Regions from separate parts of the Brotocaccenecus cirricatena genome, predicted to be linked through region 1. Evidence: riboswitches for the same ligand, from Rfam matches in the RefSeq annotation. Region 1 holds a riboswitch; the other holds the start of a gene.
What was found. A riboswitch is a leader RNA that binds a small molecule or an ion and turns the genes downstream of it on or off. The one in region 1 is predicted to bind cobalamin.
Positions count from the first base shown of each region.

Region 2: it holds a riboswitch for cobalamin, as region 1 does, so the genes downstream of both, LKD37_RS12410 (hypothetical protein) here and LKD37_RS07080 (sirohydrochlorin cobaltochelatase) in region 1, are expected to answer to the same signal.

Region 1 is NZ_JAJEPW010000016.1:16,460-24,927, reverse strand. It holds gene LKD37_RS07100 (hypothetical protein) at 1-608, opposite strand, end outside; gene LKD37_RS07095 (glycosyl hydrolase family 28-related protein) at 645-1,637, opposite strand; gene LKD37_RS07090 (shikimate dehydrogenase) at 1,708-2,526, shown strand; gene LKD37_RS07085 (oxidoreductase) at 2,550-2,789, shown strand; cobalamin riboswitch at 3,017-3,191, shown strand; gene LKD37_RS07080 (sirohydrochlorin cobaltochelatase) at 3,392-4,522, shown strand; gene LKD37_RS07075 (iron transporter) at 4,597-5,433, shown strand; gene LKD37_RS07070 (ABC transporter substrate-binding protein) at 5,430-6,581, shown strand; gene LKD37_RS07065 (FecCD family ABC transporter permease) at 6,690-7,625, shown strand; gene LKD37_RS07060 (ABC transporter ATP-binding protein) at 7,628-8,398, shown strand; gene cobI (precorrin-2 C(20)-methyltransferase) at 8,410-8,468, shown strand, end outside.
Region 2 is NZ_JAJEPW010000042.1:17,859-26,326, reverse strand. It holds gene LKD37_RS12415 (transcription repressor NadR) at 66-572, opposite strand; cobalamin riboswitch at 697-901, shown strand; gene LKD37_RS12410 (hypothetical protein) at 1,281-1,601, shown strand; gene LKD37_RS12405 (cysteine-rich small domain-containing protein) at 1,588-1,896, shown strand; gene spoIIP (stage II sporulation protein P) at 1,945-3,054, opposite strand; gene LKD37_RS12395 (SLOG family protein) at 3,104-3,616, opposite strand; gene LKD37_RS12390 (LURP-one-related/scramblase family protein) at 3,742-4,212, shown strand; gene LKD37_RS12385 (hypothetical protein) at 4,272-4,721, opposite strand; gene hydA (dihydropyrimidinase) at 4,749-6,122, opposite strand; gene LKD37_RS12375 (bifunctional metallophosphatase/5'-nucleotidase) at 6,358-8,160, shown strand; gene xdhA (xanthine dehydrogenase subunit XdhA) at 8,373-8,468, shown strand, end outside.

The DNA of each region.
Region 1 (8,468 bases):
GTGTAGGTCCGCACGTCCGTGCTTTCTCCGCCGGAGCCATTGAGTCTAGTGTTGGGCTTAAAATCTGGGTCAGCCGTATTTAATGCATTCGTAAAATTCGGCTGCTGCTGGTATTCACCCTCGGCGGCCTGGACGAACGAGGTATCCGCCGGGGTGATGGGCGCGGCGACAGGCTGCCACCATCCGGAGCCGGTCCACCACTTGGGCTTGCCCAAGCTGCTGTCCCAGACGGACATACCCGGGTAATACTTATCCGCGTCCAGCGTTCCGCCCTGACCGGGCAGGGCAACGGTATCCGCCAGATACTGCCGGTTTCCGCTGGCGTAGCCATCGTAGGGCACCAGCCCGGAAGGGGTAGGATAGAAGTAGCCGTTAAGCCCATCTGTCGCAAGAAAAATCTTGCTGTCTGCGCTGGGGATCGTGGCCAGCAGGTCGGGCAGCTGCCCGGTACGACCGGCGGACCGGATGATGGAAAACCCGATCAGAGACAGCGCAATCTGCGCGGTGGGGCCGGTTACGTCCACAAGCGCTGTGTTGGTGTAGGTGTCGGCGCTGCGCTCGTAGAGCTGGAGCCCGCACACGGTGACCGTTGCGCGGTTGGCCATCATGATGGGCACGCCTGCCGTCTGCCGCCAGCCGCCGGATCAGCTGTCCACTGTAGGCATGGTTTTGGCGGCATTGCCGGTTTTCTTGATGATGGCGGTGGACGGATTCTCGCCGATCAGCGCCGGACTGTGGCCCTCCCACCATTTGACGCCGTCGATGGTGGTCACCGCATCGCTGTAGGTCTGGATGACCAGCGGCGCGGTGATGATGTAGGTGCCCGCCGGGACATACACGGCCATGGCCAGCGTCGACACAGCCCTGTCAATGGCCGCCTGAATGGCCGCCGTGTCATCCGTGCTGCCGTCGCCCTTGGCCCCGAAGTCCCTGACGTTCAGGATGCCTCCGGCTTTTTTCTTCCAGCTGGCAGGGCGTCCGTCCGCCCCGACGGTATCCACCGCAATCTGGTCGCCTGCGGACAGCCCCGACAGCCCCATTGCGTCGGCAATGGAGGAAGCCGTCACGCTGGCGTCGGACCCGGCGGGGCCTCGCGGGCCGGTATCGCCCTTGGGTCCCTTCAGATTGGCCAGAGCCACCACATTGTCCCAGTTTTTCCCATCGCCGGAAAACTGGATGTATCCGCCCTCCACCCGCATGGACGAGACCGCCGGGTGCTCCGTCAGATAATCCGCCACCGCCTGGGCGACGCTCTCCGGCTGCACCGCAATCAGCCGATTGAGCTTTTCCGTGAGCTGATCGTACACATCCTCCGCCGGGTCTGCCGGAGCGCCGCCGGGGGTGGTGACAGACGGCAGCACCGGCAGGGCCGCCGCCCGGCTGGTGTGCAGGTCCCCGGCGTACAGGCCCACGGACGCCCGCCCCGACGTGCTGAGCACCGGCAGGGCCGCCGTACTACCGGTGAATACCACGTCCTGATAGCTCCCGTCCGCCAGGTTTACCCGCATGGTTTTGGTGCCATAGGGGGTCCACTCGTTGTCCAGGGCCCACACCACCGTGTAGTCGCTGTTGCCGCAGATCACGGTCCCTGTGCCTCCGGCCCGCTTGTCCCGAATTTTGATCTTGATTTCAGGCATTTGCATCATCTCCCTTCGGATACGCCCGCACGCGGCGTAAAAGTTGCCCCCGCTGTTGCCGTCTCCGTTTTTGCTGACAGTTGACAGCATGGCCCTGCGATGCTACAGCTTCGCCCGCACCGGCGAGGACGCCGCCTATCTGGCCTTTGACATTCCCCTGGAGCAGGTGGAGCAGGGCCTGGCTGCGCTGAAAACCCTGGGCGTCGGCGGCTTCAACGTCACCATGCCCTGCAAGACCGCCGTGGCGGGGCTGGTGGACGAGCTGCCCCCCGCCGCCAGACTCATCGGCGCCTGCAACACCGTTACCGTCAGCCAGGACGGCAGACTCACCGGTCACAACACCGACGGCATCGGCTTTGTCCGCAATCTCCACGAAAACGGCGTGGAGGTCCGGGGCAAGCGTCTGGTGGTGCTGGACGCAGGCGGCGCGGCTACCGCCATCTGTGTGCAGGCCGCTTTGGACGGCGCGGCGGAGATCGCCATCTTCAACCGTGATGACGAATTTTTCGCCAACGGACGGCACACCGTGGAGAAGCTGGCCCAGACCATGCCCGGCTGCAAGGCATCCATCACCCCGCTGGAGGACGGCGCGGCCCTGGCCGATGCGGTGCAGCACTGCGACATCCTGGTAAACGCCACCCGTGTGGGCATGAAGCCCCTGGACGGCGAGACGTTGGTCGATCCCGCCCTGTTCCGCGCCGATCTGGTGGTGGCGGACACGGTGTATAACCCCCGGGAGACCCGGATGATCCGGGAAGCCAGGGCCGCAGGCTGCCAGGCCGCCGTGGGCGGCATCGGCATGCTGCTGTGGCAGGGCGTGGCCGCCTTCAGGCTATTCACCGGCAAGGATATGCCCGCCCAGGAGGTCCTGGAGAAGTTCCTCTCCTGACAACGAGAAAGTGAGGTGCGACGATGAAATTCCCCAACATGTTTTCCCCCGTGCAGATCGGCACGGTGACGGTTCCCAACCGCTTTGTGGTGCCCCCCATGGGCAACGATCTGGCCAACACCGACGGCTCCCTCAGTGAGCGCTCCCTCTCCTATTACCAGGCCCGGGCCAAGGGCGGCTTCGGCCTGATCACCATCGAGTCCACGGTGGAGAAGGACAGCGAGCTGGGCGGTAACTTCTGGAGATTATTTCAAGCGATCTGATTTACGCATAACAAGCTATCGGAAAGGCTGCTGTCAAACGACGGCGGCTTTTCTTTTTCGGGAAGTATTCAAGAAGTCATAAAGTTCCGTGAGTAATGGAAGAAGGCAGCGTTTACGAAAATGTCACAATTCAACGCAGAAAAACCTCAAATATTTTAGATAGCCCCACCATCAGAACGGATTGACAATTCGACAAAATGTGATATAATCCCACTGTCTGGAAAAATATAAAGTTGTAGCACAGAGGTATCTGCTCAAAAGCAGATGAGAAGGGAATCCGGTGGGAATCCGGAGCGATGCAGTCACTGTGTACGGGAGCGGCCTTGCAATCCACTGGGAAACTGGGAAGGGCAATGCCGTGACGAACGAAGTCAGGAGACCTGCCTCTGTGTGGAATCTCAAACCTGTTGCCAACGGGTTGGTTTTCCTACAAACTTATGATCCGTCGCGGAGCGCCGCACGGATGTATATGTAGTAAGAAGCTCTGAGGGCGGCTGTGTGAAACACAGCCGCTTTTATATTTCTTTCAGAACAAATATTTGGAAAGAGGTAGATCAACCATGAAGAAAGCACTTGCCTTTCTGATGGCGGCTGTGATGCTGATGAGCATGCTGACCGCCTGCGGCAACAAGGACAACAACGACGTGAACACCGAGAAGACCGACAAGGCCGCCGCCGATAAGGTCGCCGCCCTCATCGATGCCATCTACGTGCAGGAGCGCACCGAGGAGACCGATGCCCAGTGCGAGGCCGCCAAGGCCGCTTGGGATGCCCTGACCGACGCCCAGAAGGCACTGGTGGAGGGTGAGGAAGCCAGCCCCGACTATTTCGGTCTGGACACCGGTGACGCGTCCAAGGACGATCCCCGCAACCAGGACGAGATCGGCGAGAAGGAGCTGCTGGTGGTGTCCTTCGGCACCTCCTTCAACGACAGCCGCGTAGCCGACATCAAGAGCATTGAGGACGCCCTGCAGGCGGCCAACCCCGATTGGTCCGTGCGCCGCGCCTTCACCGCTCAGATCATCATCAACCACATCCAGGCCCGTGACGGCGAGAAGATCGACAACATGGAGCAGGCTCTGGAGCGCGCTGTCGCCAACGGCGTGAAGCAGCTGGTGGTGCAGCCCACCCATCTGATGCACGGTGCTGAGTACGACGAGATGTGCGCCGCCATTGACAAGGTTCGTGACAAGTTCGAGTCCGTTGAGATCGCCGAGCCCATGCTGGGTGAGGTGGGAAGCGACGCCACCGTCATCAACACCGATAAGGAAGCCGTTGCCAAGGCCGTCGTCGCCGCTGCTCTGAGCGAGAGCGGTTACGAGTCCACCGCCGCCGCCAAGGAGGCCGGTGTGGCTTATGTGCTGATGGGTCACGGTACGGCGCATGTGGCGAAGGTCACTTACAGCCAGATGGCCACCCAGATGGACAAGCTGGGCTATGAGAACGTGTTCATCGGCACCGTGGAGGGCGAGCCTGAGAATACCTCCTGCGAGGCCGTGATCGCAGCTGTCAAGGAAGCCGGTTACACCACCGTGGTGCTACGTCCCCTGATGGTCGTGGCGGGCGACCACGCCAACAACGACATGGCCGGTGCGGACGAGGATTCCTGGAAGACCATGTTTGAGGCCGCCGGTCTCACCGTGAACTGCCAGATCTCCGGCCTGGGCCGTATCGATGCCATCCACGCGCTGTATGTCGCCCACACCAAGGCGGCTATCGACGCTATCGCGTAACAAGGACTGAACGGGCTCCGGGGCGGTATATTATCGCCTCGGAGCCTTTTTCAGAGCAAGGAGGACACATAAAAATGAAGAAGTTTCTTTCCTGTCTGCTGGCACTGCTGATGACGGCATCGCTGCTGACGGGCTGCGGACAGCAGAAAACAGATGACAACAATGGCGGCGATGTCGCCGAGCCCGCGCTGGCGGACGGCACCTACACCGCGGATTTCAACACCGACAGCAGTATGTTCCACGCCAACGAGACCTGCGACGGCAAGGGCGTGCTGACCGTGAAGGACGGCCAGATGACCATTCACGTCAGTCTCGCCTCCACCAGCATCGTGAATCTGTTCCCCGGTTTGAAGGAGGACGCACAGAAGGACGGCGCCGTGCTGCTGCAGCCCACCAAGGATACCGTCACCTATCCCGATGGCCTGACCGAGACGGTCAACGGCTTTGATATCCCCGTGCCCGCACTGGACACGGAGTTCGACGTGGCCCTCATCGGCAAGAAGGGCGTGTGGTATGACCACAAGGTTTCCGTCTCCAACCCTGTTCTGAAGGAGGATGACGGCGATGACGCTGCCGCCATCGCATTGGCGGACGGCACTTACACCATTGAGGTGGGCTTTGAGGGCGGCTCCGGTAAGTCCCATGTGCTGACCCCCTGCACCCTGAAGGTGGAGAACGGCGCTGCCACCGCCACCATCGTGTGGAGCAGCCAGAAGTACGACTATATGCTGGTGGACGGCCAGCGCTATGACGTTCTCACCACCGAGGGCGGCTCCACCTTCGAGATCCCCGTGCGGGCGCTGGATACCCCGCTGACGGTGATCGGCGACACCACCGCTATGAGCACCCCCCACGAGATCGAGTACACCCTGACCTTTGATTCCACCACGGTGGTGGAGGCAGCCCAGTGAAACGGCTGACCGCCGCGGTACTGGCGCTGCTGCTGATGCTGTCCCTCTGTGGCTGCGGCACGGCAGACGCCCCTGCCAAAACCGATGGACAAACTGTCTCCGTATCGTGGGATGAGTTGGTCTTTGACCGTACCATGCCCCTGCGCTATGCCCAGCAGTTTACCGTAGAGTATGCCGGAGAGAGCTACAAGCGCATTACCATCAACAACGACCGGGTGTACCTGCTGGTAGCGGAGGGCGCGGCGGTACCGGAGGGCGTACCCGCCGGCGTCACCGTTTTGCACCAGCCGCTGGATCAGATCTATCTGGTGGCGGCCGCCGCCATGGACTACTTCGACAAGCTGGACGCCGTCGGGTGCATCACCCTCAGCGGCAAAAAGCAGTCGGACTGGTATATCCAACGTGCCAAGGACGCCATGGACAGCGGAGCGCTGGTATACGCCGGCAAGTACTCCGAGCCGGATTATGAGCTGATCTTGTCACAGGGTTGCGATCTGGCGGTGGAAAACACCATGATCTATCACTCTCCGGCGGTGCTGGAGCAACTGGAGCGGCTGGGCATCCCTGTGCTGGTGGAGACATCCAGCTACGAGACCCAGCCCATGGGCCGGATGGAGTGGATCAAGCTGTACGCGGCGCTGCTGGACAAGGAGGACGAGGCCGAGGCGCTGTTTAATGAGAAGATGGACAGCGTGGCGGACGTACTGGAGCAGCAGCCCACCGGCAAGACTGTGGCGTTTTTCTACATCACCAGCAGCGGCGCTGTAAACGTCCGCAAGTCCACGGACTATGTGGCGAAGTGCGTTGCCATCGCAGGCGGAGACTATGTCTCCTTCGATGAATCGGCGGAGGACAACGCCCAGTCCACCGTCAACATTCAGATGGAATCCTTCTACCACGGTGCAGTGGACGCCGATGTGCTGATCTACAACAGCATCATCGATGGCGAGCTGCACACGCTGGACGAATTGGTGGCACTGGATCCACTGATGGCCGACTTCAAGGCCGTCAAGAGCGGTAATGTGTGGTGCCTGACCAAAAACTTCTATCAGGAGTCGCTGGAGCTGAGCGATCTCATTCTGGACGTGAACCATGCGTTGAACGACGCGCCGGATACGGCTTTTCACTTTCTGACACGGATGAAGTGAGCATTTTTTACATCATAAGGAGGAGCGGCATGAAGAGAAACCGAACACTTCGCATCTGGGGAGGCTTCTTGCTGCTCCTCCTGCTTTTATTCACATTTTTGATTTGGAATATCTTCGCGGGAAGCGTTTCTCTTTCCGCGTCTGAGATATGGCGGATCCTGCTGGGGGGGCGATGTTGGCTTTACCCAGAGCCAGATCATCGTAAAGATCCGTCTGCCCCGGCTCCTGTCGGCGCTGATCCTGGGCGGGGCGCTGTCCCTGTCCGGCTATCTGCTGCAAACCTTCTTCCACAACCCCATCGCAGGCCCCTTCGTGCTGGGCATCTCCTCCGGCGCAAAGATGACGGTGTGCGTGGCCATGCTGGTGCTGCTGAGCCGTGGCAAGACCACCTCCTCCGCCATTCTCATCGCAGCGGCCTTCGTGGGAGCCATGGTATCCATGGGCTTCGTGCTGCTGATCTCCCAGCGGGTCAAGCGCATGAGCCTGCTGGTGGTCTGCGGCGTGATGATCGGCTATATCTGCTCGGCACTGACGGATTTTCTCGTGACCTTTGCCGACGATTCCAGCATCGTGAATCTGCACAACTGGTCTCTCGGCTCCTTCTCCGGCATGAGCTGGGACAACGTAAAGACTATGGCCGTTGTCTGCGGCATCACGCTGCTGCTGACCTTCCTGCTTTCCAAGCCCATCCGGGCGTACCAGTTGGGCGAGGTCTATGCCCAGAATATGGGCGTCCCCCTGCGGGCCTTCCGGACGGCGCTGATCCTGTTGTCCAGTGTGCTGTCCGCCTGCGTCACGGCCTTTGCCGGCCCCATCTCCTTTGTTGGCATCGCAGTGCCGCACCTGATGAAGTCCCTGTTCAAATCGGCGGAGCCGCTGTGTATGATCCCAGCCTGCTTCCTGGGCGGCGGCGTGTTCTGCCTGTTCTGCGACCTCATCGCCCGCACCGCCTTTGCCCCCACAGAGGTGAGCATCAGCTCCGTCACGGCGGTATTCGGCGCACCCATCGTCATCTACATGATGATCCACAGAAAGGCGGCGTGAGTATGGCAGCATATCTGGAAACCAAGGCGCTTGCCGTGGGCTACCACGGCAAGCCGCTGATTGAAGATGTCGCCCTCCATGTGCAGCGGGGCAAGATCGTGACGCTCATCGGCCCCAACGGGTCGGGAAAATCCACCATCTTAAAAACCATTATCGGCCAGCTCTCCAAGGTGTCCGGCACAGTGTTTCTGGACGGCAAGGCCATGGAGGAGCGCAGCCGCAATGAGATCGCCCGGCGCATGGCCATTTTGATGACGGCCCGCATGGAGCCGGAGCTGATGACCTGCCGGGACGTGGTGAGCAGCGGCCGCTACCCCTATACCGGGCGGCTGGGCATTTTGCAGCCGGAGGATCAGGCCATCGTGGAGCGCTCGCTGGAGCAGGTAGGCGGCATGGAGTTTGCTGACCGCCCCTTCTCCGCTATCAGTGACGGACAGCGCCAGCGCATTCTGTTGGCCCGGGCGCTGTGTCAGGAACCGGAGATCATCGTGCTGGACGAGCCCACCAGCTTTCTGGATATTCGCTACAAGCTGGAGCTTTTGACGGTGCTCAAGCGCATGGTGCGGGAGAACGATCTGGCGGTGCTGCTGTCCCTCCACGAGCTGGAGCTGGCGGAGCGCATTTCCGACACGGTGGTGTGCGTGGCGGGCGACCGCATCGACCGCATCGGCACCCCGGAGGAGATTTTCACCCGCGAGTATATCGCAAAGCTGTACCGGATGGAGCACGGGAAGTACGACCCCTGCTTCGACAGCCTGGAATTTGTGCCGTAAGGAGTGCTATCATGGAAAAACAAGGTGTTTTTTACGCCGTCAGCGTGGGTCCCGGCGACCCGGAGCTGCT
Region 2 (8,468 bases), on a different contig from region 1:
TTATACAGGTGTCATGACACCTGTATAACATTCTATCACGTCTTTTTCGTTTGTCAACCGGAACTTTACTCCGCCAGGAAGCCCAGCTCCCGCAGGCGGGCCTTCAGATGCTCATAGGACGCCTCATCGGGGCAGGACAGACTGTGCAGATGGATGCCGTCTGTCAGCTGGGACAGGGGGGCGGCCCCCTCCATGCGGGCCATGAACTGCTCCACGTCCAGGCGGCTGCGCAGGTGCAGCGGGGCGGACAGCTGGCCATAGACCGGGTGGTCCACGATGACGTCCACAACGGTGCAGCCGCAGTCCACCATGGCGTTGAGCTCGTCCCGGGTGCCGGTGCCGTCGTGGCGGCAGGCCACCTGGCGCGGCAGACCCGTCTCCCCGGCGTCGGGGATCACATAGCCCCGGGCGGTGGCGGTGATGGCCTGGCCCGCGGCACGCAGCAGGGCCACATCCCCCACGATGATCTGGCGGCTGACGCCAAGCTCCTTGGCCAGGGCGGTGGCGCTGATGGGCTGATGGGCTTCGTGGAGCCGGGCGCTGATCCGGCTCCGGCGTTGTTCGGCGGTCATGAGGAGGACTCCCTTCGTTTTTTCCTCTATCATACACGATTCCCCGGCCCATGGCAAGTTTTTTTCATGAATTTCGCTGCCCTCTTGACAGATGGGCCGCCGGATGGTACACTATGGACAGAAAAAGAGAATACATTGCGCAAGTGCCTGCGCCGCCGGGTGGGCGGCACGGGAGAATAGTGAATCAGGTGAGAATCCTGAACGGTACCGCCGCTGTATACGGGGAGGCCGCGCACAGGGACGAAAGTCCGTCACTGGGAAACCGGGAAGACCGTGCGCCTGCCGCTGATCCGCCAGTCAGAAGACCTGCTTGCCGCCATGCTGTCCCCGCTGCGCGCCATACGGCGGAGGATAGATTCAATCGCGGGAAACCGGCCGCGCCAATGTCTATTGGCGCGGTTTTTTTGCAAGCCTGAGCGCGGCACTGCCGCAGCTTTCCATGGGGGCGGGCAGGAGCAGCCACTCCCGCCCGCCCCCTTACCTTATGTGAAATTTGCCGGTAAACGCCTGTAGGGGCCGGGTTCTACCCGGCCTGAAAGCGCCGGAATAGCGGGCGGGGCGGAGCCCACGCCCCTACGGGCCCACAACCAGCCTGCGGCTGGCTCGCAATGACACCACAAGAAGATTTCCGATAATTGGCCGCACACACGGGATGGCCGAATCAATATTTCCATCAAGAATCCGTATGATCTATCAGGAGGACGACATATGCTCATCAATTGGTTCCGGGACCAGGACCACCTGGTCTATATCAACGGCGAGACCCAGCTGGCCCAGCTGGAAAAGACCCTGCGCTTCCCAGGCTTGCAGGAGGCGGCGGAGGCCCTGCGGGACAATCCCAACCCGGAGGGCTACACCATCAAGGGGCCCAAGCGCACCTGCGGGCGGCTGTTTGTGCCGGACCTGACCTTCGGCAAGCACATCGAAATGGGGGAGAACGTCTTTTTCTACATGGGCGAGATGGCGGAGTGCTATGTCATCTACTGGCCCGGAAAGCCGGTTACGGAGGTGCACCATGGAGAAATGTGAAGCCCTGTCCACCAAGCCCGAGGAGTGCCGCTACTCCTTCTTCCAGCACACGGCCTGCGAGTTCTTCCCCTGCCATGAGACCGCCCATCCGGAGGACTTCAACTGCCTGTTCTGCTACTGTCCCCTGTACGCCTTAGGGGATCGGTGCGGCGGCAATTTCCGGTATATCGGCGACGGCATCAAGGATTGCAGCGGCTGTCTGTTGCCCCATGGCCGGAAAAGCTACGGCTACGTCACCGGCAAGTTCGGCGAGATCGCGGAGCTGGCCAAAAAGAACCGCCATACGGAGGAATAATAAATACCGTCTGTAGTTTTCTCAAAAAAAACTACAGACGGTATTTTCTTATCGCCCCAGGATGGTCTCGGCGAAGCCTTTGGCAAACAGCCGGGCGGCCCGCAGGGCCTCATCCAGCGAATTCCCGGCGGCCCCTACCTCCACCAGCAGGCTGCCCGGGGCGGCAAACTGGTTATAGCGGTAGTTCAGCAGGGTGATGGGCCGCATTAGGGTGGGGGACCGGCTTTCCAGCTTCTCCTGAACGGCGATGGCCAGGCGCAGATTGTCCTGCCAGCCGTCGTGGGCCACGCCCATGATCAGGCTCACCTGGGCGGCGGCGGGGTCCTCCGCCGTCACCAGCTTATACTGGGTGCCGTTGGCGTCCTGCACCGCGTCCCGGTGCAGGTCCAGCACATAGACGATGGAGGGGTACTTGGCTAGGTAGCTCTGGATAGACGCCAGACTGTTTTCATAGGCGTCGTTGTACGACTCCCCGTCGTGGAGGGTGCGGTCGTGGACCACGGAGATGCCGTAGGACGACAGCTCCGCCGCCAGCTCGTCCCCCACCCGGACCATGTTGCAGGAGCGGTCCGCCGTGCGGAAGGTGCCGGAGGGGACGTACTCCTGCCCCGGGGGCATGGTATAGGACTCGCTGGCGTGGCTGTGGACGATAAGGACCTGGGGCCCCTGCTGGGGACAGGCCGCGAACTGCCGGTCCCCCAGCACCGCCGGGTCCAGGGTCCGGCTGGACTTGTTTTTGATGTACACCCCGTTGATGATGCTGTAGCCGTCGGTGGAGCGGGGGTCCACCGTCTGGGCCGGGACGCCGTTGTCCGCCCCGGGCTGGGGGGCCGGGTCCTCCGACGGAGCGGGGGCGGGGTTTTCCGGTTCCGGTTCCGGGTCCGGCTGGGGGACGTCGTCCTCCTGCACCGCCAGGGACCGGCCCGCCAGCAGCACCGGCGACTGGCCCAGGGCCAGCACCGTGGCGGCGGACAGTCCGTCCAGCCCCAGAAGGTCCCCCAGCTCCCACCGCAGCAGTCCCCGGGACAGATGGGGGCGGCGGGACACGGACTGCCACAGGGCGGCGGCGCTGTCCGCCCCGGCTCCGGCCAGCACCGTTCCCAGGGCTGCCGCCGCCAGCAAGAGCGCCAGCCCCCGCCGTAAAATTGCCTGTTTCAAAGCGTTCACCTCTTTGAGACAAGCCTATGCGGCGGGGGACGGGATTATGTCACGGTTCCATCACCGGGGGGATATCCACGATCTGCAGGCCCCGGCGCATGGCGTATTCCATGGTGCGGCGGGTGCCGCCGGGCTGGCCGTTGTGGACCGCCAGCAGCAGGGCGGCATGGTCCACCATATAGCGGTTGCGCCGCTGCATGCAGCCGGGACTGTAGGACGACTGCACCAGGGTCTCGTAGTCGCAGGCCGCCACCAGGCGGCGGTAGCGCTCCTGCTGGGTCCGGGGCCAGCCGTCGGCCTGGGTGGGGCAGGGGATGGCCGCCTCCACGCTGACGTCCCCGTGCCGCTGCCGCAGGGCCAGGGCCAGCTCACAGAAATACAGGTCGCAGCCCTGGGCCATACCGCAGATGAAGTGCCGGTATCCCGCCTCATAGGCGGCGTCCAGCGCGTCCCGAAGCCGGACCTTCAGGGCCCGGCACCGGGGATCGTCTTCGTTTTCCCCCCAGGGGAGCTTGGCCGGACGGTGGCCGGAAAAGCAGCAGCTGACAGGCCGTGCGCGCATGGCATCGCCCTCCCTTCAAAGATACTTCTATCATTATAGAACATACTTTCTATTTTGTAAAGAAGAATTTCTCTTGCGCGCCGGGTGCAAATCCGGTATACTGAGGGAAAAGGGAGGTGCATCCGATGAAGCTGTATTTCAAGCAGCGGTTTTTCTCGTGGTTTGACAGCTACGACATCTATTATGAGGACGGCAGCGTGGCCTATACCGTGGAGGGAAAGCTGGCCTGGGGTCATTGCCTGCACATTCTGGACCCCTATGGGGAGCACATTGCCACAGTGAAGCAGCAGGTGCTGACGTTTCTGCCGAAATTCGACCTGTATGTGGGGGAGCGGTGCATCGGCACCATCCGCAAGGAGTTCACGTTTTTCCACCCGTCCTTTACCATGGATTTCTGCGGCTGGACGGTGGAGGGCAGCTTCATGGAGTGGGACTATACCATCCAGGACGGGCCCCGGACGGTGGCTTCTATCAGCAAGGAGCTGTTTAACTGGACGGACACCTATACCATCGACGTGGCGGACCCGGGGGACGCCCTGTATGCCCTGATGGTGGTGCTGGCCATCGACGCGGAGAAGTGCTCACGGAGCGATTGATACGGAATAAAAAAAGTGCCCCCGGCGGGGGCACTTTTTTTGTTCATGGAAACGGGCTGTCAGGGGTTTTCCCGGCTGTCGGCGGCGGACACATTTTCGGCCACCCGGCTGGCGGCCTTGGCGTCCTCCTGGCCGGCGGCATAGGCCCGGGTCCTAGCATCCTCCAGTTCCTTCTGCCGGGTCTTTTCGTCCCGCTCTGCCTGGCGGGCGGACCGGCGGGCCGACACGCTGCGGCGGATGGCCTTGATGACCTGCCACGCCGTCAGCAGCACCACCGCCGCCAGGCCGATCCATCCGGCGGTGCGGATGTGCCAGAAATCCCGGATGGTGAAGGCGTCGTTGTACATGCCCAGATAGTACAGGGCCACGCCGCCCACGATGCACAGAAGCCCCAGCACCAGGTCCAGCACCGCCCGGACCCGATGGGCCCCCCGGCGCACAAAGAAACACACGATCAGCGCCAGGGCGCACCAGAACAGCGCCGGGGACTGACAATACAGAACGCTCATACGGCTGCCTTCTTTCTCATTTCCCGGTTACAGGCTGCACTTGCCCCGGGGGATATATTTGCCGTCAGGCCCGGCCAGAACGAAGCCGTCCTCCACCGCCAGACGGCCCCGCAGCCACACCTGGTGGATGCCGCCCCGGATGGCGAAGCCCTCATAGGGGGAATAACCGGCCAGGCTGGCCATATCCTCCGCCCGGAGCACATGGTCCGCCTGGGGATCGTATACCACGATGTCCGCGTCGGCCCCGTCCTGGAGCACGCCCTTCCGGGGGAACATCCCGTAGAGCTTGGCGGGGTTTTCCGCCAGCACCCGGCACATGGTGGCCAGGCTGATCTTCCGGGTGGTAACGCCGTAGGTATACAGCAGCTCGCCCCGGTTCTCCACCCCCGGCAGACCGCCGGGAATCTTGGTGAAGTTCCCCCGTCCGGCGTCCTTCTGCTCCAGGGTGAAGCTGCAGTGGTCCGTGGACACGGTCTGGATTTCTCCCTTGCGCAGGGCCGTCCAAAGGGCCTGCTGGTCCCGCTCCTTCCGGATGGGCGGGGCGCAGACATACCGGGCGGCCCGGGAATAGTCGGGGTCGTCATACACGCTGTCCTCCAGCACCAGATACTGGGGGCAGGTCTCCACATACACCCGCTGGCCCCGTTTGCGGGCGGCCTCCACCTCCCGCAGGGCGGCGGCGTTGGTCAGGTGGACGATGACCACCGGGATATCCACCGCCTGGGCGATGCGCAGGAGCCGGGACACGGCCTCGGCCTCCAGAAAGTCCGGACGGGTCCGGGGATGGGAGCCGACACCCATCTGGCCCGCCGCCTTCTTTTCGGCGATCAGCGCGTCGATGACGCCGCTGTTTTCGCAGTGCACGCCGCAGATGCCGCCCTTTTCCTTCAGCTTCTTCAGGGCGTGATACATGGCCTCGTCGCCGATCATCATGGCGGGATAGGTCATATACATCTTGAAGGAGGAGATACCGGCGGCGTACATATCGTCGATCTCCGCCTCGATGCCGGGATTCCAGTCGTCGATGGTCATATGGAAGCCGTAGTCACAGCAGCAATTGCCGTCGGCCTTCTTGTGCCACAGCTCCAGTCCCTGATGCAGGGTCTCTCCCTTATTCGGGCAGGCAAAATCCACCACCGTGGTGGTGCCGCCCCGCAGCGCCGACCGGCTGCCGGAGAAGAAATCGTCCGCCGTTGTGGTGCTGCACACGTCCAGGTCGAAATGGGTATGGGCGTCGATGAAGCCCGGCAGCAGCAGCTGCCCCTCCACGTCGATGACCGTGGCCTCCGGCGCGGAGATGCTGCGGGCCACCCGGAGGATCTTCTCGTCCTCCACCAGCACGTCCGCCCGGCGGGTGCCCCGTCCGGACACCACTGTGCCCCCGCGAAACAGATATTTCATGGAAAATGCCCTCCTTTTCCGGGTTGATTGCATGATTCTTTATTATATCATGAAATGCGCAAAAATCCATCCCATTTTCCCGGGTTTATACCCACGCAATTTCAACAAAATGAGAATGAAATTTTTGTATACCTTGCAGAAGGAAAAAGAATTTCTTTTTTCGGAGAAATCATGTATGATAAAGGTACAACAGAACGCGCACCGCGCTCTGAAAATTGAAGGAGGAAAGAATACCATGCGGAAATTCTTAGCGACTCTGCTGGCGCTGGTCATGACGCTGGCGCTGATGGTCCCGGCTTCCTGGGGCGAGAACAAGGAGACGTATCAGCTCCCTGACTCCCTGGCGGGCAAGACCGTCATCCTGCACACCAACGACGTCCACGGCGCCATCGACAAGTACGCCAAGGTGGCTGCTCTGCGGGACGAGTGCTACGACAAGGGCGCTCACCAGGTGATCCTGCTGGACGCCGGTGACTACAGCCAGGGCTCTCCCTACGTCAGCCTCAGCAAGGGCGCAACCGCCCTGGACATGATGGCCCTGGTGGGCTATGACGTCATCACCCTGGGCAACCACGAGTTTGACTATGGCTTCCCCCAGCTGATGGAGAACCTGAAAAAGCACCAGGGCGATTTCATGGTCGCCTGCAACAACCTGGTGGACGACGAGGGCGATCTGATCTTCGCCCCCGGCGGCACCGCTCCCATCTATGCCGACGACAGCTATGAGACCGAGCTGTTCCGCATCGCCATTGTGGGCATGGCCACCCCCGAGACCCAGACCAAGGCCAACCCCGCCCTGATGAAGGGTCTGAGCTTCATCGGCGGCAAGGATCTGTACAAGATCACCCAGGAGGACGTGGACATGGCCCGCAGCGAGGGGAATGCCGATATCGTCATCGCTCTGGGCCACCTGGGCGTGGATAAGTCCTCCGAGCCCAACTGCTCCTACAATGTGATGCAGAACGTCAAGGGCATCGACCTGTTCATCGACGGCCACTCCCACACGGTGATGACCGCCAGCAAGGACAACAACATGGTCCAGTCCACCGGCACGGGCCTTGCCTATGTGGGCGCCATCGTCATTGACAACGCCACCAAGAGCATCGAGAGCAACGGCCTCATCGACCTGTCCGCCTACACCAAGGAGGACGCCACCGTGAAGGCTGCCGCCGACAAGATCATCAGCGACATCAACGCCGAGTACGGCAAGGTTTTTGCCAGAACCGACGTGGAGCTCAACGGCGCCAAGGAGCCCGGCAACCGCACCCAGGAGACCAACCTGGGCGACCTGATCACCGACTCCATGCTGTGGGCCATCCGCAAGGACGCTGAGCTCACCGTTCCCGCCGAGAACGTGGTGGCCATCACCAACGGCGGCGGCATCCGGGCCTGGATCCACAAGGGCGACATCTCCAAGCTGGACGTGAACACCGTGCTGCCCTTCGGCAATACCGTGGCTGTGGTGTATGTCACCGGCGCCGAGCTGCTGGAGGCCCTGGAGGCTTCTACCTTTGCCCTGCCCGACTCCCTGGGCGGCTTCCCCCAGATCGCCGGCATGAACATCTCCATTGACGCCACCAAGAAATACGATCCGCAGACCACTCCCTATCCCAGCGGCAGCGGTAAGGCCACCTACTATGGTCCCGCTTCCATCAACCGCGTCACCATCAACAGCGTCAACGGCAAGGCCTTTGACCCCAACAAGACCTATGCCGTGGTCACCAACAACTTCTGCGCCGCCGGCGGCGACACCTACTATGCCTTTGCTGCCGCCTCCAGCCAGTTCGACACCGGTCTGCCTCTGGACGAGGTGCTGATGGACTACATCACCACCGAGCTCAAGGGCGTGGTGGGCGAGCAGTATGCCCAGCCCCAGGGCCGCATCACCATCACCCTGCCCGCCGAGGAGCCCACCACTCCCACCAAGCCTGAAAGCCCCAAGACCGCCGATAACGGCGTGGTGGTGTACGGCCTGGTGGCCGTCATGGCAGCCGGCGCTGTCGTGGTGATGACCTCCAAGAAGCGCAAGGCCATCTGAGCGATCTCCTTTTGCTGACACAGCATTTCCCCTGCCCCGGCGGACAAGCTCCGCCGGGGCTTTTTCTGTCATGGCGCTATTCTGCAACTAAAATTACGCCAACCACTTTTCAAATCCGGCGGGATATGCTATGATACAGTTTAATAAAGAAGAATTACGAGGGCTTATGCCAGATATCGCGGCTTCTTATTTTGCTGAGGAGGACACCATTCATGGCTGAGGTTGGAAAACGGGAGGTCCGGGTGGACGCCTTTGACAAGGCCACCGGACGCACCAAATATTACGAGGATCTGATGCCCCGGGACGCG